Regions from separate parts of the Paenibacillus sp. MY03 genome, predicted to be linked through region 2. Evidence: riboswitches for the same ligand, from Rfam matches in the RefSeq annotation. Region 2 holds a riboswitch; each other region holds the start of a gene.
What was found. Region 2 has a riboswitch for cyclic di-AMP ahead of B1748_RS05560 (hypothetical protein). Riboswitches for the same ligand answer to the same signal wherever they lie in the genome.

Region 1: it holds a riboswitch for cyclic di-AMP, as region 2 does, so the genes downstream of both, B1748_RS02280 (APC family permease) here and B1748_RS05560 (hypothetical protein) in region 2, are expected to answer to the same signal.
Region 3: it holds a riboswitch for cyclic di-AMP, as region 2 does, so the genes downstream of both, B1748_RS16025 (universal stress protein) here and B1748_RS05560 (hypothetical protein) in region 2, are expected to answer to the same signal.
Region 4: it holds a riboswitch for cyclic di-AMP, as region 2 does, so the genes downstream of both, B1748_RS21350 (C40 family peptidase) here and B1748_RS05560 (hypothetical protein) in region 2, are expected to answer to the same signal.

What each region holds. Positions count from the first base shown of each region.
Region 1 is NZ_MXQD01000002.1:143,785-149,564, forward strand. It holds gene B1748_RS02270 (FecCD family ABC transporter permease) at 1-867, shown strand, start outside; gene B1748_RS02275 (FecCD family ABC transporter permease) at 854-1,933, shown strand; cyclic di-AMP (ydaO/yuaA leader) riboswitch at 2,171-2,339, shown strand; gene B1748_RS02280 (APC family permease) at 2,527-4,353, shown strand; gene B1748_RS02285 (LacI family DNA-binding transcriptional regulator) at 4,439-5,452, opposite strand.
Region 2 is NZ_MXQD01000004.1:721,175-726,954, reverse strand. It holds gene B1748_RS05570 (ABC transporter permease) at 1-321, shown strand, start outside; gene B1748_RS05565 (ABC transporter permease) at 332-1,114, shown strand; gene B1748_RS05560 (hypothetical protein) at 1,232-1,675, opposite strand; cyclic di-AMP (ydaO/yuaA leader) riboswitch at 1,679-1,855, opposite strand; gene B1748_RS05555 (aldolase catalytic domain-containing protein) at 2,021-2,977, shown strand; gene B1748_RS05550 (eCIS core domain-containing protein) at 3,132-5,153, opposite strand; gene B1748_RS05545 (ATP-binding protein) at 5,410-5,780, shown strand, end outside.
Region 3 is NZ_MXQD01000014.1:61,624-67,403, forward strand. It holds gene B1748_RS16010 (ABC transporter permease) at 1-889, opposite strand, end outside; gene B1748_RS16015 (ABC transporter ATP-binding protein) at 889-1,785, opposite strand; gene B1748_RS16020 (TetR/AcrR family transcriptional regulator) at 1,934-2,530, shown strand; cyclic di-AMP (ydaO/yuaA leader) riboswitch at 3,463-3,612, shown strand; gene B1748_RS16025 (universal stress protein) at 3,743-4,162, shown strand; gene B1748_RS16030 (potassium channel family protein) at 4,187-4,849, shown strand; gene B1748_RS16035 (TrkH family potassium uptake protein) at 4,881-5,780, shown strand, end outside.
Region 4 is NZ_MXQD01000030.1:80,028-85,807, reverse strand. It holds gene B1748_RS21365 (EAL domain-containing protein) at 1-230, shown strand, start outside; gene B1748_RS21360 (GNAT family N-acetyltransferase) at 270-806, opposite strand; gene B1748_RS21355 (MFS transporter) at 866-2,164, shown strand; gene B1748_RS21350 (C40 family peptidase) at 2,251-2,733, opposite strand; cyclic di-AMP (ydaO/yuaA leader) riboswitch at 2,738-2,889, opposite strand; gene B1748_RS21345 (glutamine--tRNA ligase/YqeY domain fusion protein) at 3,236-4,900, shown strand; gene mobA (molybdenum cofactor guanylyltransferase) at 5,641-5,780, shown strand, end outside.

The sequences.
Region 1 (5,780 bases), on a different contig from region 2:
TTGGTCCGGACGATCGTAGCGGAAATTCGGCTGCCCCGTATCGTGCTGGGGCTCATGGTAGGCGCCATGCTGGCTGTATCCGGTACGCTGATGCAAGGAGCGATGAACAATCGGCTTGCAGGCCCGGAATTGCTGGGCTTGTCCGCCGGGGCGTCGCTTGCTGCGGCCGCGATTCTTGTGCTGAGGCTGCCCGTGCCCTACCATCTGCAGCCGCTGTGTGTCTTGGCGGGAGGGCTGGCTGGTGGCGCCGTCGTTATCATAGCCGCAAGGATCGCCCGTGGAGCGGCGGGCATGCTGTTGATCGGGATGTCGGTCACGGCGATGCTGAACGGCCTGCTTATCGTGCTGATCGCCATGGGTACCAGCAATGACGTGAATCTGTTTTATGCGTATTTGCTGGGTTCGCTCGCCAACCGCGGCTGGGAGCAAGTACTTCGCGTGCTGCCTTGGTTCGCCGCCATGCTTCCCGTTGCGTTCGTTATTGCGAAGCGGGTTAATCTCTTGCAGCTTGGCGACGATTCGGCTTCGGGGCTCGGCATCAACGCTGGTCAATCACGAATTGTGATCCTGCTTGCCAGCGCGATGCTAGTGGCGTCGACGGTCGCCGAGTGCGGTCCAATCGGCTATGTTTCCTTGCTGGCTCCGCATCTGGCGCGAGCCGTCATACTTTCGCAGGACGCGCGTCTCGTATTGCCGGTCTCGGCGTTGATAGGGGCCGTAATGCTCGCCTTGGCGGATCAACTGGGGCGGCTGCTGTTCGCTCCGTTGGAGCTGCCCGTCGGCGTTTGGACGACGTTGATCGGCGGGACGGTCTTGCTGTTGATTCTGTCGAGAAAGAATGGAGGAGCATTCCATGGCGGACAATAAGGCTATTCCCGGAATTGGTGAACGGTCAGCCCGACATTCCCGCAGATTTTGGATCGTAACCGGTGTCCTGCTTGCCGTGCTGACGACGCTCGTGCTGCTCCATCTTGCCTTCGGCCGAACGCCGCTGTCCTTGGAAGAGATAATGGCTGCCCTGTCAGGAAACGGGCCGGATGGACACCGGCATATCGTCTGGAATCTGCGTCTGCCGCGGGCTCTTGTCGCCATGACGGCGGGAGGTCTTCTTGGACTTGCCGGAGCCATTCTTCAAGTCGTCATGCGGAATCCGCTCATGGAGCCAGGCTTGATCGGCGTGTCGGCAGGCGCGGTGTTGGCCGTCATATTGACGATGCAGTTCTCGACGGCCGCGATTCCCATAAACGGACGGATGCCGATTGTCGCATTGGGAGGCGCATTGCTCTCGATTGGCATGCTTTACATGATCAATGGGAGAACCGGCGGCAGCGGCCCGCGATTGGCGTTGATCGGCGTCGTGGCAGCTTCCGTGCTGCAGGCGGCGAACTCATTGCTTATGCTGAGACAGCAGGAGGGCTTGGCGTCCATCCTGCTGTGGTCGTTCGGTTCGCTTAACGGACGGGTATGGGCGCACTGGAACATGATATGGCCATGGGCGCTGGCGCTTGTTCCCTGCGCGCTGCTGATGGCAAGAAGGGCGGCGGTGCTGCAACTGGGCGACGAGACGGCGGTCGGGCTCGGTTTGCCCCTTTTTCGTACCCGGCTGCTCCTCTTGCTTCTTGCCGCGGCGCTGACGGCGGTATCCGTGTCCGCGGTAGGAGCCATCGGCTTCGCAGGTTTGATCGGTCCCCATATTGCGGCGAAGCTGGTCGGCCGGCATCCCGTCTATCTGTTTCCCGCAAGCGTATTGTTGGCGGGAACGCTGCTGATTGCCGCGGATTGGATCGCGGGGAGCGCGACGCTCTCCTTCTCGTTGCCGGGCATGGAGCATCGTGTGACGAGCCTGCCTGCAGGCGCGGTCACGACACTGCTGGGAGCACCGTTTTTTCTTTATCTGCTTCGTGGAAGCCTGGCGGGAAAGCGGGGGATCTGAGATATTTGCCAAACCTGGGATATACTAAGCGGGCATGGGATAAAGAACACCGGCATTAGGAAAGCGGGCATTTTTCAAGGATATCTCGGATAAAGGCGAGAAAAAACGATATCCACGGATCAAATGAATAAGAAGCAACTGCTGCGAGCGTTTTATTGGCTATCTTTGAATGGAAACAACCGTTTTTGAGCCGAAATGTCGTTTTACACCCTTCAATAAACGAGTTATGATCACTACATCATAAATTCGCTGAGTCTTCTTGAGGACAATGAAGAAGAGCGGGGGAACCAAACGGCGCTTATCGTTAAAGACAAGCGTCAGGGGTGAATCGGCATAACAACCGCCGTAGGGCTATCTAATGGCCCGAATCCGTCAGCTAACCTCGTAAGCGTTATTGGAATGGGTATGACTTCGGCTCGTTAAGCCGCAAGGTGCTGCCTTGCGGCTTTTTGCTGCGCAAAAAACGGCATGGGCCCGCCGGAATGCCGCAGCAGACGAAGTAGAAACCTTCCCTTCCAGCCAACCATGCACAGGGGAGATGAACGAATTGAAAAAATCAACGATAAAAAGGCTCCAGTCGGGCGGTGTCTCTAATGTTATCCGCGCTTAAACGAGTGTTGATCGGAAGACCGCTGAAGTCGACGGAGCTTGGCGAGCAGAAGTTGAACAAAACAAAAGCGCTGGCGATTCTCTCGTCGGACGCGTTGTCGTCCGTCGCATACGGCCCCGAACAAATTCTGCTTGTGTTAATGACCGTCGGCATGGCAGCGTTCTGGTATTCCATTCCGATCGGAATCGGCGTCCTGCTGCTGCTGACGGCGCTTATTCTGTCATATCGGCAAATTATATACGCCTATCCGCAAGGGGGCGGCGCTTACGTCGTCTCCAAAGAAAATCTGGGCAAGTACCCCGGCCTTATCGCCGGCGCATCTTTGTTGGTCGACTATATTTTAACGGTAGCGGTTAGCGTCTCGGCCGGAACCGATGCCATCACCTCCGCATTCCCGAGCTTGCATGCGTATACGGTGCCCATTGCCGTCGTATTCGTCATTCTGCTTACGCTGCTTAACCTGCGGGGCGTAACGGAGTCGGCGTCCGTCCTGGCTTATCCCGTATATTTGTTCGTTCTTGCATTGTTCGTTCTGATTGGAAAAGGATTGTACGACATGGCAACGGGAGCGATTCCGCAGGAATTGCATACGCCCATAGGGACGCCGGTGGCAGGCATCGGACTTTTCCTGCTGCTGAAGGCATTCGCTTCCGGCAGCTCCGCGCTGACAGGCGTTGAAGCGATCTCCAACGCGATCCCGAACTTCAGGAAACCCGCGCCGGTCAATGCCTCCAGAACGCTTGCCGCGATGGGGATTTTGCTCGCGGTGCTATTCTCGGGCATCGTTTTGATGGCCTACGAGTACGGAATCGCGCCGATTGCGGAGGCGACGGTCGTCTCGCAGATCGCGGAGGATGCGTTCGGGCGAAACTTCATGTATTATGCCATTCAGGGAACGACGGCGCTTATCCTCATCCTGGCGGCCAATACGGGTTATTCCGCTTTTCCGATGCTCGCGGTCAATCTGGCCAAAGATAAGTTTATCCCCAGAATGTTTACGGCGAGGGGCGATCGGCTTGGTTATTCCAACGGCATCATCATGCTTGGCATTTGTTCCATCCTGCTCATCGTGCTTTTTGGCGGACATACGGAACAGTTGATTCCGCTCTACGCGGTCGGCGTATTCATCCCGTTTACGCTGTCGCAATCCGGCATGATGCGCAAGTGGCTTCGCGAGAAGCCGGCCGGCTGGGGGATCAAGCTCGCGATTAACACGGTCGGCGCGGCGATCAGCCTAGTGGTGACGATGATGTTTTTCCTGACGAAGTTTCCGCAGGTATGGCCCGTGCTTGTATTTCTGCCCGTCCTGATCTGGGTGTTGCTCGGCATTAACAGGCATTACGGAGCGGTGGGCGAGCAGCTTGGCCTATCCACGGGCGAGCCGGTGGAGGTTATCGAAGGCAACGTTCTGATTCTGCCAGTGGCAGGGATCACTCATGTCGTGGAGCAATCGCTGAGCTACGCGAGATCGCTTGCCGCCAGCCAGATCATCGCGGTATACGTGCCGTTCGAGCGGGAGGAGGAAGCCGCGTTCCGGGACAAGTGGAGCAAGCTGCACCCGGACGTCAGGCTCGTCACCTTGCATTCGCCGTACCGGAGCATCATACAGCCGCTCATGAAGTTTATCGACGTCGTGGACCGCAAGGCCAAGGAAAATCATTACCAGGTGACGGTCATCATTCCCCAATTCATACCGAAGAAGGGCTGGCATAACTTTCTGCATAACCAGACCAGCTTCTACATCCGGACCCGTCTTTTGTATCAGAAGGACGTGATCGTCACGACCGTTCCTTACCATCTGAAAAAATAACTTTGCCGTCCCGCAAAAAGAACCCCCGGAATCGAGCAAGCCGAGCTTGCCGTTTCCGGGGGTATTTCTGTTGGCTGACATGCGCCTATTCGTTGATGACGAGTCGGCCCCGAATCAGCTTCCGCTCGTAGCTTGCCGTTGGATGGAGGATACGCCAAAGCAATTGGTCCACGGCTCTTACGCCCAGGATCTCTTCCTCGACGTTGACCGTTGCGACCGTCACGCCGGCATGAGAGTTGTCGAAGCCGGTAAAGACGACGCCTTCGCTGGATGGATCAAGTTCCTTCACCGCTTTGGCTAACAGGCTTGCGTAATAATCGTTGGCGCAGACGAAAACCTGAGGGAGCGGTCTTGTCGCAAATGCTTCTCGCAGCGCCTCGTCGCAGCCCTCGTATTCATACTGGAGCAGAGCCGGAATCTGATGCTGGGGAAGCCCGGCATCCATCAGTGCGGCATTAAAACCAAGCCAGCGCTCATAGAAGCTATAGGCATCGGCGATTTTGCCAACGAATTGGTACTCCCGATATCCCTTGCCGAGCATCGTCGACATGATTTCGGTTATGCCGGCCAGATTGTCGGAGAAGATACTGTCGCATGGGAAGCCCTTGTCCCAATGGTCGACCATGACAACGGGCTTGCCGAGGCGACGGCATTCGTGGAGGATGGGCGATGCGATGCTTCCGACGGCAAGCACCCCGATGATGGCTTCCGGGTTCAACAGCGAGAATAACGAGTGGATGTCGGGTTTGACCAGCGTAACAAAATGAATGCCCTTCTGGTTCAACGCGGCTGATATCCCTTCGAACAGCGGCCCCCAGTAAGCGGATTCCGGATTCTGCGACCTTACGTCCGGGAAGAGGACAAGCAACGTTCCCGTCCATTGACGTCGTTCCTCCTCCGCTTGCGTTTGCTCGTCGCGTCGCCAGGGCGTTACAGGGGGGGATATTTCCTTTCGGTAGCCAAGCTCCGCCGCTTTCTGGAGAATCAGCTCTCTGGATTGCGCGCTTACGCCGGACTTGCCTGCTAGCGCGCGCGATACGGCATATTTGGACAAGCCGACGCTGTCGGCGATTTCTTGCATCGTTATTTTGGCTCGCATTAGACTTCTCCTCGATGTTTAATGGGAATCCGGGATTGTTTATTTAAACGTAAAATCTAACAGACACACGCGACGCTATTTGTCCAATTTTTAACCTCAAACAAATCTAACAGACAGGAGGGACACTATTGGGTCGTAACGGAGCCAATATGCGCGATGATGATGCCAATAAGGTCGAGTATGACCGTTAGATTTTCGAAAACCTAAAAAATCGAAGAATAGCGTCATTTATGTCCGTTAGGCTGCGATAAAACTTGAGGTCATTCAGCAACAAATAGTCTGCGCTAAGTGTAGCATTGAACGCCGGAAAATCGCAACCATGGGGGAA
Region 2 (5,780 bases):
ATTTCCATGCTGATTTACATCTCGGTATTCTGGACGATGTCGCCGACGGGATCCATGCTTATGATCTCGGTGGCGGGAGAGTTTCTGGCGGGCATGGTCATCCCTGTGCCGCTTATGCCGGAGTGGCTGCAGCGAATAACGTATGCGCTGCCGTTTCGCTGGACGACAGACTTCCCGTTCCGCGTCTATTCGGGACATATCCCGCAGCAAGAAGCGCTAATCGGCATCGGCGTACAGGTTGGTTGGATAGCGGCATTGGCGGCGTTCGGCATGTGGCTGATGCGCAAGGCGCTTCGCAACGTCGTTGTGCAAGGAGGGTGAGGAGAACACGATGTCATTATATTTCCGTTATTTGAATATTCAACTCAAGTCGCAGCTGCAGTACAGAGCCTCGTTCTTGCTGCTAAGCATAGGTCAATTTTTTATCCCGTTTATGGTATTCGGAGGGCTGTACTTCATGTTCGAGAGATTCGGGCAGTTGGAGGGCTGGAGTTTCTTCGAGGTGACGCTTTGCTTCGCGGTCATTCACTTGTCGTTTTCTCTTAGCGAATGCTTCGCCAGAGGATTCGACGCCTTTTCCAGCCTGGTCGCCAGCGGAGACTTCGACCGCTTGCTGGTAAGGCCGCGCGGCACTGTCGTCCAGGTGCTGGGCTCGAAGTTCGAATTCACGCGTATCGGACGTTTGCTGCAGAGCACGATTGTGCTGATCTGGTCCATCGCGAATCTGCCTCAAGTATGGAGTTTTCCCAAAGCGATTACGCTGTTCTTTATGGTATTTAACGGCGTGATGATCTTCACGGGCATCTTTATCCTGGCGGCTACATTCTGCTTCTGGACCATACAAGCGATTGAGATCGCGAACGTGTTCACCGACGGAGGCCGCGAGATGGCTCAATATCCGCTGACGATCTATGAGAAGTGGGTGACTCGCTTCTTTACGTTTATCGTCCCGTTCGGGTGCGTGACGTATTTGCCCCTTATGTATTTGCTGGACAAGGAGGAGGGGAGCTGGGTAACAGGAATGCTGGTGCCTTTCGGAGGTCTGTTATTTCTGCTCCCATGCCTGCTGGTATGGAGGATCGGTGTCAGGCATTACCGCTCAACCGGTTCTTGACGGCAAGAAGTACAGACCAAGAGCCCGAACAACATCCACCGTGGATGGTGCCCGGGCTCTTTTTCATTACGCGGCCCCATGAATTAAGGAGTCCGACATTTCCACTTGCAGTGCTCCCTAATCCAGCGACAGGTAGGCGACGGCGCGTTGTTGCAGCACGGATTCCTCGGCCTGGAAGGCAGTGACAGAACCGATGCCTGGCATCATGCCCATCTCCCGAATCTGCTCCATGCCGGTGATGAACATCTGACACACCCGCTTGTCGGATTCCCCTCTGCTCATAATAATTTCGGTCAAACGTTCGGTTACCGAAGTAAGCGGGAAGCGGCCAATGAACGATTGAAGTAGTTCTCTCCAATGCTCCAGATCGAAGCTGGCGTCGTTCTCGCAGATGAATTGTTCGCTCCAGCCGATGCCAAGATCGCTGGTCAGCCTGAGACATACACGAAATCCGGTCGAGTCGACGGCGAGAGCGGGAATGACGAATAGTTCGATGCGGCTGATGTTGACATGCTGAGGCAGCTCGATGGGGAATGAAGAATTTTCCAGGAATAAAGACATGTTCATCTCTCCTTCTTCCGCTGACGAGGTTAGCTGTCGGATTCGGGTTAGAGAGAAAACCCTACCGGGGGCACAAATCCCCGGATTCACCCCCTGCGTGCGGTCCATGCAGCCATGCGACCGGTTCGCGTTGGTTCCCCCGTTTTCTCCCTGGAAGGAGAAATTAAGCGTTATTGTTTACATAATATTTTAGCGTTAAAATATCCATTTGTAAATGAGGAGTTATTAGGACAAGAGGAGCGAAAAAATCGCAAAAAGCGACATATTTTCTTTGCGTTCCCGCGGCTTATCAAGTATGATGGTAGATAAAAATGAACTCATGTTCAATTCAAAGGAGCAGTACGTATGCAATCGAAAACAAGTCACTGCAAAATCGTCGACTGTACTATTCGCGATGGCGGACTCGTCAACAACTGGGATTTCAGCATCGAGTTTGTCCAGCACCTTTATAATAGCCTTAACGAAGCCGGAGTCGATTATATGGAGATTGGCTACAAAAACTCTCCGAAACTGCTCAAAGGCGCCGAAAACGCCGGTCCATGGCGTTTCCTTAACGACGACTTCCTAAAGAAGGTTATTCCAAACAAAGGCAATACGAAGCTGTCCGCGCTTGTTGACATCGGGCGCGTCGACGAAAACGACATTCTTCCCCGCAGCGAGAGCCTGCTGGACCTGATCCGCGTTGCCTGCTACATTCAAGACGTGGACAAGGCGCTTGAACTGGTAAAAGTGTTCCACGACCGCGGCTACGAGACGACGCTTAACATTATGGCATTGTCCAATGTCATGGAGAACCAATTGATCGAAGCGTTCCAAGCGATTAACGAGAGCGTAGTTGACGTAGTCTACATCGTAGACTCTTACGGCAGCCTGAAGCCTGAAGACTTCACCTACCTGGTGGATAAATTCCAGCAGCATCTCCCGAACAAACGTCTTGGCATTCACGCCCACAACAACTTGCAGCTGGCATTCGCCAATACGCTTCTTGCTGCTGGCAAAGGCGTAGAGCTTTTGGATGCTTCCGTATACGGCATGGGCCGCGCTGCGGGCAACTGCAACACGGAACTGCTCGTCTCCCAGCTTCAAAATACGCGCTACAACGTGCGTCCAGTGCTGGACATGATCGAGAAATACATGATTCCGCTTCGCGAGAAGGAAGAATGGGGTTACATTATTCCTTACATGATCACGGGCATTCTCGACGAGCATCCGCGTTCCGCGATGGCGCTGCGCGCTTCCGAGAACAAGGACAATGGCGTGGATTTCTACGATCAACTGACTACTCCGGAAATATCCAAATAAGAAGAGTCAGGAAAGTCACGCTCTAGTTAATCTTGTAAGATAGCTAAGCTCGCACAATGAAACACATCATAGACGCCGCAACAAAAGCGCCGTTCTGGTAAGCTAATCAGCTTCCGAAATGGCGCTTTTGTTGTTTTTAATATTACAGATGCGGTTATTCGTCTTCCGACGAGGGATCCTGCTGCGCCGTCTTAGACCGCGAATGCGACGCTGGCATGTCGAGGTACGAGCCATAATCCGTGTCGCCTTGGCTCAACCTTTCATTGACGGTACTCCATTCCTCTCTCGCCAGCAGTCTCGACGATTCTTTGCGAAGATGATTCTGGAGCTTGACGAGCCGGTCGACTAGAGCGTTAATCTCCGCAGGAGCAAGAAGATCCTCCATCAGTGCTCGCAGATCGTCCGGCTTGAGAGCCAAGATGCGTTTCGCCAGTTCTCTGTCTACGAACTTGCTAATGCCAGGGTATTCCTGATGATTGGAATCCAGATCAGTCTGCGCGCCGATTGCCGTATCGTTGCCTAGTCCCTTCACTCCAAGCACATTGCCGTCATCATCCCGTTCAATCATGAAGTTTCCGCCTTGGAGGTCAACTTGCATGGCGAGCGTATCGATTAACTGCAAGCGCGACATAGCCCGTTGGAAGACTGGGTCATCCACGTTAAACGATTCTTTGCGGCTCGCTTCGATATCATCGTTTAAAGGCTTCAGTGATTTATATCTTCCGCCGGATCCGCTAATTCCCGAGTTGTGTAATGCCAACTCCGCGCCGGCGATGACGCCTGCGTCTAGCAGCTTGTCCAATCGGGACATAGCTGCCAGGCGAGCGCTCGCCCGATCGATTCTGCTATCTATTGTCGCGTTGCCGTTTTCATCGTCTGCCGAATCCTTTTTATTCTCGGACGCCATCTCGGACATCTCCTCATAGGATCGCAGCGCGAGCTTTGTTTCCTTGAACATCCCTTTTTTATCTGGCCCGATTTCGAAGAGCGCGATCGTATTGCTGCCGCCCGTGCCCGTAACTCCGTTTATATCTTCCGCAAGCCCCGGCAGGCCTTTGCTCGTGAGGAGTGCCCATAACGGGCGATCCTTCGCCGGATCCAGCTTGTATTCGGCCGCGGAGGAGCGAACGGCTCTTTTCTCAAGAGGCAAGGCTTTCTTTAATCTGCGGATATAGTCAGCCCTTGAGTCCTTGTCGTCATTCTTATTGTGACTGATGCAGGCATCGCTTACGTTCTCGACTTCGTTGTAGAGCGACATTATCACATTGAGCTGATCGTCGATTTCCTCAGGCGTATTCCCAACGATCTCTTGGTCTACGTAACGGTCGAAGAGCTCCAGCTTCTGCAGGAGAGCGCGATAATGCGTGTTGTTCTTCGAAAGCGTCTCGCCCATGCCCAACTTCTTGTCCGGCTGAATCGTGGCATGCTCCTTCGGTTCGCCAAGCTGCTTTTTCGCTTCGGAAGGACGGGGCATACGCTGGATGGGCGAATCGGCGTAAGTGGATGAGATTGAGCTCCGTCCGCCTGTATCCTCGGTTTGGCGCTGAACGACATCCTGGAATTCCTCACTCTCGGACTCCGCTTGATTTTGATGCTCCGGTTCTGGGGCATTTGCTGCCATGGCTCCCATTCGATCGGCTTCTTGTTCGAGCGCAGGACTATCGTTAAGCGCGTGTCCGGTAGAGAGCTGGGCGGTAGGTGCGACGCGTCCTTCGCGCTGCTGGATAACGTGGGACAGCTCATGTCCGAGCAACTGCTGACCGTCGCGGCTATCGGGCTTATACTGTCCCGGGGCGAAGTGAATATCCGAACCTTGCGTATAAGCGAGCGCCCCGACTTGACTTGCTTGAGATCCGACATGGATGCGCACATTGGAGAAATCTGCTCCGAACGATTGTTCCATCTTGGCCTGCAAATCCTCGGGCATGCCTTTCCCCCCTCCGGAAGGGGAAGATGATGACGGCGATGCGGCATGCAGCTCCGTAGATTCGTCCTTCAGTCTCTGCAGAACCGCTTGATTGCCCGCAGATGCCTGGAGCCGAGCTAACTGGCCCGTCGGACTTCCATCCTTTCGGCGCTGAATGGCAGCCGAGTCCGGCTGGGACGATCGCGGCTGCCTTGATAGTTTAGGCTCATGTCGCGTTAGAGCGCGTCGTCGTTCAGCAGATTCCTTCATGGATTCACCATCTTCCTGGAGAATAAGCGCAAGATTCGTTTACTACGTTCATTTAAACTCTCGTAAACCGATTATATCCCATTGCCGCGGGAGCTGTCATACCCTTTTGCAAAATATGCCAAGCGCTCTGTCGAATTGGCCCTTGCATTCTATCATTCCACTCCGACGTATTTGGCAATCCTGTGATATAATGCAGAAATATAGGTTATTATCGCACGGGTTGACGGACTGTGCCGAATGCGGGGGAACGCTGGAAATGAATGCTGCGGACGAGACGATTGGCGTCTATGGAGCGGTTGATCATATTAGGGACGAACTAATCTGGCTGGACGCTGGCCTGCGCGCGCTGCTTGATCTCGGAGGCAACGATCCGTTCGTGGATCCGCTTGCAGCCTTTAGAGGACTGGTCGTGAGCAGGGAAGAGCTGCTGGAAGAGGAATCTGCGGAGATGGCCGAGAGCAAAGCTAGGGCTTGGCAGGATTATGCGGCGTTTCGGAGGGAATCGGAGGAACAAACCTCCGAACGGGCACGGGACATACCCGGTCTGCCGCTATACGCTCTGGCATCGTCGCTCCGGCTTACGGTATGGGAATATCGCTGCGTCGTGCTTTGCCTAGCCGTAGAGGT
Region 3 (5,780 bases), on a different contig from region 2:
TGCGCTGCAGTCGAAACACAAGACCAATTGGGCTTTGCAGAAAACGAGAGGCGTGAGTTCTGCCCGACCTTGTCGGCATAAAGCCCTTGTCCAGGTCCCGAATGGCATTCAAACCGATGGCCGCGATAAAAAGAAGCAGAGCCAGTGCAGCCATCAGACCGACAGGCCCCCAATGATTAGTCGAATAGACGCCTGTCTTTGTCACCCATCCAAGAGGAGACAGCCATGACAATGTTTCATTGCCGACGTCGCCCAGTGCACGCACCAAGTAGGAGATCATGAGTACGGTAATGGAATAGCCGAATGTCCCGCGGGAGCTGTCCGAAAGCTGGGCAAACAGTACTGCTACGCCCGTGAATACCAGACCGGTCGCGCCAAGGACAACCCCATACAACAACGAACCTTCCAAGTCCATACTTTCGACTCCGAGCATCGACAGACCGAATCCTGTAACCATCGCGAGCAGCGTAAAAACGCCAATTTGTACAATCAGTGTCGCGTTCAGCCAAGAAAGACGGCCAACCGGGAGCGATCGGATCAGCTCCAGACGCCCCTCTTCCTCATCTCCCCTCGTATGACGCGCCACGAGCAGAATAGCCATGAGTCCGACTACAAGAGCTGTCAAAAGCAGCATCTGGTGTGCGGTCATGGCCCCGACTGTATAGTTCTCCAGATCACCGGGCCCAAGCATCGCCAGCATGGCAGGGTTGGCCATTGTCAATGCCATAACATCCCTATCTTGCTGTGAACCGTACATTTCGGACAAGGCTGGCGGTACAATGAAGGTGAAAAACACAATGCCGATCATCCATAACGGAATGCGAATTCGGTCAAGCCTCGCGATAAATCCGATCAATCGGCCCGTTCTTGCCCATAACGGATTGTCCATCACCGAACGCCCCCTCCAGTTCCTTCATAATGCCGAATAAACAAGTCTTCGAGCTTAGCCGGCGAGCATTCCAGCTTCACAATGCCGAACTGGCTAAGATGCCGAATGACGTTGTCCATCTCTTCAGTATCCATTTGGAATGACAACTCTTCGCCTTTCTCTTCCAGCTCATAGATACCCTTAAACCGCTCAATGGAAGGAATAGCCTGCTTTGTCTCCACCTTAACGTGTGTACGGGTTAAGTGACGCAATTCACGCAATGTCCCGCTTTCAATGATTTTCCCCTGCCGGATAATCCCGACCTTATCGCACAGGCGCTCCACTTCAGACAAAATATGGCTGGACAGGAGTACGCTTTTCCCTTGCTCTTTGACTGCCATCACACAATCCTGAAATACATTCTCCATCAAGGGGTCCAGCCCGGAGGTAGGTTCATCCAAAATATACAAATCCGCATCAGCAGAAAATGCAGCGATAAGCGCCACCTTCTGCCGGTTACCTTTGGAATAGGTTCGACACTTTTTTGTCGGGTCCAGGTCGAATCGTTGAATAAGCTCTTCTCGTTTGCTTTTATCGCTCCCTCCGCGCAATTTAACAAACAAATCTATGACCTCGCCACCGGTCAAATTGGGCCATAGATTGACGTCGCCAGGCACGTAAGCGAGACGCTTGTGAATCTCAACCGCATCTTTCCATACATCCTTGCCAAACAATTGAGCCTCTCCGGAGGTGGCTCGCAATATACCAAGAAGCACACGAATCGTCGTCGATTTACCCGCGCCATTAGGGCCAATGAATCCAAAGATTTCCCCGCTGCTCACTTCCAGATTCACACCGTCCAGCGCTGTCGATGCACCAAACTTCTTGGTTAAGTTCCTGACTCGCAACAAAGACATGGTCTCACCCTTCCGTTAATGTTTTGAAATATAGTTATTCATATATTTCATATTATATGATGGCGATTCATTTTACAACATGTTTTGAACTTGGTTAATTGTTATATTTCATAACTTAAGTTAAACTATTTACAGAGAGGTGGATGAAATGGACGGATACCAGAAACGTAGAGACCAGAAAAAAAAGGACATCTTGCGAAGTGCCGTTGATCTGTTTTTGACCTACGGCATCCAGAAAGTGTCCATTGCAGAAATAGCAAGCAAAGCCAACGTATCGCAAGTGACGATTTACAACTATTTCGGAAGCAAACATAATCTTGTTGAAGAAATGCTCGTATTTTATCTCGATCAGATCTGGTCGGAGTATGAAAAAATGCTGACCAACGACATGCCTTTTATCGAAAAGATCAAAAGCGTGATGTTTGCCAAGATCGATTCCGCCAATAATGTGCACCCCGATACCTTTACCCATTTCATGAAAAAGTACGCGACCGGCGTCCCTTACCTGGAAAAGATGATGCAGGAAAAAATCATGCCGGGGCTGATGACGCTAATTGAAGAGGGAAAACAGCAAGGGTATGTCGATCCCGGCCTATCTAATGAATCAATCCTTGTGTTCATTCAAATGTTCAAGGATTATATGCAAAAAGAAGAGGCCTTTCCGCACCTGCAAAAGATGACGGGGGACCTCAATAAATTGTTCTTTTATGGACTTGTCGGAAGCAAACATAATTGGGAGGAATGACTAGTTACCTTGCCGATCGCTCTCCGGTCTTAAACATTTCCCTGATTTTAATCTTGGTTCAGGATGTTAGAAATAGGAGGCCTCTCTAGACAATCAGAACTTTCTCCTCGGGATACCGGAATTTCTCCCGACTGTGTTTTTGCGACAATGCAAATGCAAGTGTTGTTCGGTAAAAATAATGTGTTAGACTGATGTCGTTGATTTAGCGCGGTTTTTGAATTGATGAATCGTCAGCTTTTAAAAAATAAGTTTTAGACTGATCAATTAATGAAAGAGCGGCAGACCAAGATTTGATAAATAAAGCCTTAGACTGCCGCTGTTGTCATCCAACTAACGTTCTCCGTTAGGTTAAAGATGTTGAACTGTTTTATTGCCATTATAATCAGCCAATATGAAAGACACCAATTATGGTTTTCCCATCAACATCATGTAGCGGGATATCACGACCACCCGCAGGTCTATTCTTCTGTATGGCAAGTGCTTCCTCAGGTGTCTTAAATCAGGTCCCGTTTCATTGGAAGTGGCGTCTGCGTCAGAACCGTATGTCTGTCCGTTCTCAATGCCGAAGTGACTTCGAAAAGAACCTCTTTAAAATCCTGCAATCACCACACTCACGGAAATAACCATGACTGCCAAGGCGCGCATAACATAGATAATACGACCACTACCAGCTCACTATAAACTATAAGTCATAAATCCAAGACCGCCAATCTGATTCAAGTGGGGCAAATCTGAACTTATGAAAAACATAACGAATGATCCCCTTTCCATTGCCCACTCAAAAGAAATTGAAACGTCTTTGCTCTATCTTCGTATTATTGCCTGAAAATACCACTACATTCAACCATAACTATGCAAGCAACCCATGATTGATTTCCCGGATCAGCTGTTTACTTTTGAAATTAACTGCTTTATGATAAGTTACAACAATTGTATATTCATCGCTTAATCCTCTTTTGAGGAGCGGGGGAACCAACGAAGCATAATCGCTTCAGGGGTGAATTCTTTCTTTTGCAGAAAGAACGGGGACTCTCAGACCCGAATCCGACAGCTAACCTCGTAGGCGTCATGAGAGAGATCATGAATGCGTCTTTGGTTTGTCCTGACATAGCAATCCGAAGCTTGGCAGCAGAATTTCTCTGCTCCAAGCTTTTTTGTCGTTTCACAGCAATCATTCTGTTACTTTCAAGTTTCAGCAAAGGAGTATAGCCCATGTTAAGCAGTGAGAAAATTATGGTATGTGTGTACCACGGGCCAAACGGAGAACGGCTGATCCGGCGAGGAGGCCGATTAGCTGCCCTTTATCAATGCCCATTGTTCGTACTGCATGTACAGACTGAACAAGAGAATAACCAGATTAGCCAAGACAAAAGTGAGCGCATTCTCCATTGGAAAACGATATCCGAAGAATGCCATGCCACGTTTATGACCAAAACTCGTGGCAATCACAAGGTCTCCGATGTGATTGCCGATACGGCTGAGCAAATTCAAATCACACAATTAATCATCGGGCACCCCGGTATGACACGATGGCAAGAGATTTGGAATGGCTCCATTGTCAATGAACTATTAAAGAAAATTGGAGAAATCGATATTCATATTATCGCCTTTCAAGAGGGTCGGGATAGATAGACATAAGGAAAGGATGTGCTATGCATGAAAAAACAGTTTATAGTGATTGGCCTGGGCCGATTTGGGTCTAGCTTGGTGCACACTTTGATTCAGAATGGTCACGAAGTACTCGCCGTTGATAAGGATGAGCAGCTCGTACAAGACATATCCGGCGTAGCGACTCATGCTGTGCAAGCAGATTGTACAGATGAAGGAGTACTGAAAGAACTGGGCGCACGAAACTTTACCCATGCGATTGTTGCTATCGGAGAAGATCTGCAGGCGAGCATATTGGCAACCTTGTTGCTTAAAGAATTGCATATACCGAAAATAACGGCCAAAGCTAAAAACGAAATGCATGGGCAAGTTCTAATCAAAGTAGGGGCAGATCATATTGTGTATCCAGAACGAGACATGGCTGCTCGCCTTGGAAATCAATTAAGCTCCGATAATCTGATTGACTACATTGAGTTGTCTCCCGTTCACAATTTGGTCGAACTGAAGGCCCCACCTGCTATGAATGAACAGACTCTTCAACAATTAAATATTCGGGCCAAATACGGATGTACCATTATGGCGATCAAAAAGGGAGTTCATATCAATATTTCACCAAAGGCAGAGGATGAAATTAACACGGGAGATATTCTGGTGATAATCGGCAGTAACGCGGATATTCGAGACTTGGAAGAAGACTATGAACAGAAATGAAGATCGTATGCATAGCCGTTCTCTTTTCACTATGCTTGTCGCCATCGTAAATCGGCTGAAAACACGAACAAGCCCTCCCCAACTCATCTTGATGATCTTTTTTTGCTTGATCTGGGTAGGCGCTTTGCTTCTAATGCTCCCCTATTCATCATCATCCGGCCAATCGATCGGCCTGCTGAATGCCCTCTTTACGGCAACCTCCGCCATTTGTGTCAATGGCCTGGTTGTCGTGGATACGGGAAGTGTGTTCTCTACCTTCGGGCAAATCGTCATTATGATGCTCATTCAGGTCGGCGGCCTTGGCTTTATGACCGTCGGCGTAATGGTGGCTATCATGATCGGCAAAAGGATCGGCCTTCGCCAAAGGCTGATCATTCAGCAGGCCACGCACTCGACATCATCGCAAGGCTTGGTCAAATTGTCGATCTTTATGGTGCTTATCGCATTTGCATTTGAGGCATTGGCGACATTGGTACTCACCCTGCATTGGCAAGCAGATATGGGTTGGGGTCAAGCTGCTTTTTATGCGCTCTTTCATTCCATTTCGGCGTTTAACAATGCGGGCTTCGCTTTATGGTCGGACAGTTTATCTCCATTTGTTGGCGACCCTGTAGTCAACATCACCGTCATCCTGCTGTTTATTATCGGGGGGCTTGGCTATATTGTCGTCGTGGATGTTTTTCGCAAACGTTCATGGCGCAAATTATCCCTGCATGCCAAAGTTGTCTTGCTTGGTTCCGGTATTTTGTTTGCCGCGGGCTTCTGCTTGATCTACCTGTTGGAAAGCTGGAACCCCGCAACCTTCGGCTCCTTGTCTGCCGGGGAGCGGATATGGGCCGCCTTATTCCAGGGGGCTACGCCCAGAAGCTCCGGGTTTAATACTATAGACATTGGCAGTATGTTGGCCGCGTCGCAATTCCTGATCATCATT
Region 4 (5,780 bases), on a different contig from region 2:
ACGGAGTCTGGAAGCGGGAAGAAGAGTACCGGTATGCGAATTGGAGTTGGAGGCCGTATTTTGTCCCTAACCTGGTTCAACTGGGGGAGAGCCGAAGGGCGATCGTATCCCGCTCGTATACGGATCTGGATTCCAGAGCATGGATTCGTTCGGTCTCGGTGCTCGTCCGTCCCGGTCTGATCCTGTTTGCAGACAGCAAGGATGAGGTTTGTCCGTGGGAAGCCTCTTAATGAGGTGGCCGTCAGATCTTGGAAGCTGCAAACGCGCGCTTAACGAGGCGCTTCGTACACCATGCAGTGGAACCACTCAGGCTCGCCGCCGCTGAAAGACGGGCGAAGATAGGTGTCGGTAATGCTGAAGCCGGCTTTCTCATAGGCGCGGATGGCCCGGACATTCCACACAAGCACTTCGAGGTCGATCTCGTTGCCCGGACATCGACGAAGAGCTTCCGCTGCAATGAGACCGACAACCGAAGAGCCCAACCCTTGGCCGCACAGGTCGGGATACAGTCCGAGGCCAAGTCTGGTCACGCTGCCCATGGGGAAGAATTGGGCATAGCCAATCAACCTTTGCCGTTCGTCGAGAATGGCTCCATATTGCTCTGCTCGCAGGACGGGATCACCGAATTCGATTCCGTCCTGTTGCATTTGATCCCAGGACGGCCAGTTGAAGCGCTCGTATGGTTCTTCGTACCTCCACGTACATAGCTGTTCCGCATGGGAGACTTCCAGTGGTCCGATAGTCAGCGCCGATAGATTTGGTTTATAATAACTAAGGTTAGGTTCGTGCTCTGCAGAATTCAACATAATTTGATTATATCAGATAGGCGCCACGGCGCGTGTATGTAGTAAGGAGAATCGGCAACGTGAAGAAGCTGCTATGGATCGGATGTTTATCTTATCTCGTTATTGGTATCGCCCACGTGGTGGGAGGCTCGGTATTAGAACAGTTGATTGCCTATTATGGCGTCTCTTACAAGGATGGCGGCCAGTGGATAATGAATCAATTTCTGGGGTTTATGGTCGGCGTTCTGCTAGCCCCTACTCTGACGGCGCGCATAGGGAAACGCGGCGCCGTATTGCTGGCCATGGGTTTGCTCACCCTTAGCGAAGCGGCGTACAGCTTGCTGCTGCCTTGGGGATGGATGCTCGCCATCGCTCCCATCGCGGGGGTCGGCTTCGGGATGACGGAGGCAATCGTAGGAGCGGCCATCATCGACCTGGTAAAGGGAAAGGCGTCGGCCATGAGCCGTCTCGAAACGTTCTTCGGAATCGGGGCGCTCATCATACCGGTGACTGTGGCCTTCCTTATTCAAGAGCATATCTGGCAGCTGTCATTCCCGATTCTGTCCGCCATGGCGGGGATTACCTTCGTTTTATGGTTGACGATGTCCTTCGGCGAGCTGGACAGTCAGCTTGGGCTGGCGGCAAGGCCGGCAACGTCAGGTGCAAGGGAGCGTGCAGCTTCGAGCCATGCTGATGCCAAGGCGGAAACAAGTGTGGGCGCCGACGGCGGGGGTTCGCCGGAAGACGCAACCATGTCCAAACCTTCGGGAGGCGTCTTGCTGGGTTATTCGGGTCGACTGTTGCCTTTCCTGATTCTCTGCGCGCTGTTCTTCCTGATGTACGTGGGGATGGAGATGAGTTTCTCCAACTACCTTCCGTCCATACTCATCACCCGTACGGAGATGGGAGAAGCCGGCGCGGCTGCTTCACTTAGCTTGTTCTGGGGAACGATCGTACTGGGCAGGCTGTTCGCGGGAGTGATTGCGGAGAAGGTCGGCTATGGAAGGTACCTGACGATATCTACGCTGGGGGCCGCGATCGTATTCCTGCTAATGACGATTACGACCAGTTTGAATTGGATGCTGCTATTGATTGCGCTTGGCGGACTGTTTTTCTCCGGCGTGTTCGGCATCGCATTGGTGTACGCCAACAGCTTGCTGCCGGGTATGACGGAGCGAACGACTAGTCTAATGGTAGCATTTGGAGGTATCGGCGGCGCCTTGTTTCCGAGAATGACGGGCTGGCTGATGGATCGCTTCGAAGTGGAATATACGCTTGTTTATCTTGCCGTTCTGGTTGTCATTATGCTCGTCCTGCTTGGAGTGATCCTTCATCAAGGGCGTAGATTGGCGGGTCACGTGGAGCGGCTGCGGTCGTAAGCGACGGATTGCACAATGAGAAAAGCAAACGACTGTCGAACAAAAGAACAGCCTCCCCGTTGCCGGGGAGGCTGTTGCCTTGTCCATTATTTGGCTGCGACTGCGTAAGTCTCGAATTGCTTGGCATCCATGACGCTGCGCGCCGTTACAAAACGGGACTTATAATAGGAACTGTTAAGTTCGTCGATGATAACTCCGCGGCTTGTAGAAGCATGGGCAAACTTGCCGCCGCCTACGTAGATGCCTGCGTGCGTGATTTCACCGTTTACCTTGCCGCTTGTGTCGAAGAAGACAAGATCGCCTGGCTGCAGATCAGCTTTAGCGACTTTGGTTCCGACTGTTGCTTGGTCCACCGATCTACGAGGAAGATCAACGCCCATCTTCTTGAATACGTAGCTGGTAAATCCGGAGCAGTCAAAACCTTTTGTGGTGGTCCCGCCGTAAGAATATGGCGTGCCAATTACATCATCAATGATGCTGTCCATCTCTGAGCTTGCGAAAGCGCTTCCTGCCTGGAAAGCCAGCAGAAGCACAAGCCCTAGTAAAACAGAGCTAATCTTCTTCTTCAACTTATGGTTCTCCTTCCGGTGCCGACGAGGTTAGCTGTGGGGTTCGGTTGAAGGTTCCCTATGACTTCTCAGGCGCTGTAGAACACCAGACGTCGAAGTCAATTCACCCAGAGTGGTTCCCCCGTTTCCCGATTGGGAATTAGGCAATGTCATCCAAAGTTATTTTCTAAGGATTATAATAATGGCAAAATGTAGATTCGTGTTGAATATGAGAAGATATTAATATTAGATTCATAAATAATCCGTTTCAAATTCAAAAACCATGGGTAGAAGGCGCTTCCAAAGCGTGTAATTTAGCTAAATTTTGTGTATCATAAGGAGATACAATGAATCGGCTGTCGTTGTTGAAAGCGGCGAGGCGCGATAAGGCGAAGGGTGTTGTCCCGTGTCGGACAATCCTCTATAAACAACGTTAGAATCGACGTGAAGGCCTGGGGATTGCCAGACATTCCCCGGATGGGCGCACGAGTGGAAAAGGGGTAGGTCGCAAGTGGAAAACACAATGGAGAACAAGTCATCATCCTCCAATTTCATCAAAAATATTGTCGTGGAAGATTTAAAGAGCGGCCGCGTGCAAGAGGTCGTTACGCGCTTCCCGCCGGAGCCGAACGGCTATCTGCATATCGGACATGCGAAGTCGATCTGTCTGAACTTCGAGCTCGCGGATGAGTTCAAAGGAAAGACGAATCTGCGCTTCGATGATACGAATCCCGTCAAGGAGGACACGGAGTACGTTGAGGCCATCCAGGAGGACGTGCGCTGGCTGGGCTTCGATTGGGATGAGCTGCGTTTCGCCTCGGACTACTTCGAAGAGTTATATAATCGAGCGGTGCTTCTTATTAAGAAAGGAAAGGCCTACGTCTGCGACTTGACGGCGGACGAGATGCGCGAGATGAGAGGGACGCTTACGGAGCCGGGCAAGGAAAGTCCTGGCCGAAATCGCAGCGTGGAGGAAAATCTGGATCTGTTCGCGCGGATGCGCGCGGGAGAATTCAAGGATGGCGAGCGCGTCCTGCGGGCGAAGATCGACATGGGTTCGCCAAATATCACGATGCGCGATCCCGTTCTCTATCGGATCTCCCATTCGCATCATCACCGGACAGGCGACGCTTGGTGCATCTATCCCATGTACGATTACGCCCACCCGCTCAGCGACGCGATCGAAGGGATTTCCCATTCCGTTTGTACGCTGGAGTTCGAGGACCATCGTCCGCTATACGACTGGGCGATCGCGGAATGCGAGATGGAGAGCACTCCCCGCCAGTACGAATTCGCGCGGCTAAACATCACCAACACGGTGATGAGCAAACGTTATTTGAAGCAGCTCGTAGACGAGGGCGTTGTAGACGGCTGGGACGACCCGAGGATGCCGACGATCAGCGGCATGCGCCGCCGCGGCTACACGCCGGAGGCGATTCGCGCATTCTGCCGCGAGATCGGCGTTGCCAAAAGCAACAGCGTCGTGGACGAGCGGAATCTGGAGCACTTCATCCGCGAGGACCTGAAGCTGAAGGCGCTTCGGACGATGGCGGTGCTGCGGCCGCTTAAGGTCGTCATCACCAACTATCCGGAAGGACAGACGGAGCTGCTGGAAGCGGAGAACAATGCGGAGAACGAAGAAATGGGCATCCGCCAAATTCCGTTCTCGCGCGAAATTTATATCGAACGCGACGACTTTATGGAGAATCCGCCGAGCAAGTATTTCCGCTTGTTCCCTGGCAACGAGGTGAGGTTGAAGCATGCTTACTTCATTACTTGCCAAGAGGCCGTGAAGGACGAGAACGGCGAAGTCGTAGAGCTTCGCTGCACGTACGATCCGAAGACGAAAAGCGGGAGCGGATTTAGCGAGCGCAAGGTGAAGGGGACGATCCATTGGGTTGAAGCGTCGCAGGCGGTACCGGCGGACTTCCGTTTATACGAGCCGCTTATTTTGGACGAGGCGTCGCAAGGGTCCGATAAGTCGTTCCTGGAACGCATCAATCCGAATTCGCTGCAAGTCGAGCAAGGTTACGTAGAGCCGAACATGAAGGACGCTGTCGGAGGCGACAAGTTCCAGTTTTTCCGCCACGGCTACTTCAGCGTCGACTCCAAGGATTCGGGCGGCGGCAAGCTGGCCTTTAATCGAATCGTGTCGCTCAAGAGCTCGTTCGACCCGACCAAGGCTTAGGGAGCGGGAGGGCCTGAGATCGGCGAGAGTGCGAGGGTGAGATCGGCGAGAGAGCGGGGGCCAGAGATCAGCGGGCTGGAGTGCCAGAGGACAGCGAGAGTGCGGGTGCCAGAGATCGGCGGGCTGGAGTGCCAGAGGACAGCGAGAGTGCGGGTGCCAGGGAGCGGCGAGAGCTGGAGGGCCAAAGATCCAGCGAGATCGGGTCCCTCGCAAGCCTCGCCCAGACTGATGAGTTCGCTCGATCTGGGGGATTAGCTCGATCTTGCGATCTTACGGATGTGTTTGGCTCCGTGGAGCGCCGAACCGGTCCAGCCTCACGGCTTGGCCGGCTTTTTTGGAATGGCGACAGTATTCAGGTAGCGGGCAAAATGAATGGAGCAAGTTGGCAGGCGGTAGGGATTTAGCAGACAAGTGTGGGCTAACGGACATGCGAGACGTTATTCGAGCAAAAACGGGTATGGAGCGATTCTAAGGGACATAGAAGACGCTATATGGCCCCGAACGAGCCAGTTGGCTGTTATTAACCAGTTATAGCGTCGCTGGTGTCCGATAGAATTCGGAAATGCGCTGAAATGGGCAAATAGCGTCGTTGTTGTCTGTTAGAATTGGAGTAACCGTGGGTTGTATGTGAGAGCGTAACGGTTGGTGAAGGAGCGCAAAGAGGAACACCGACAAAATGGGCAAAAAGCGTCGAAGATGTTCGTAAGAAGTTGAGTAACTAGGCGCGAGGGGGCGGGACAATGACGGTAACCGAATTTGGGACTAACCCGCCAAACCCACCGGCCCCACCGGGCATACCGAACCTGTCAAACCCACCGGTCCCACCGGGCATACTGAACCTGTCGAACCCACCGGCCCCACCGGACCCACCGGACCTACT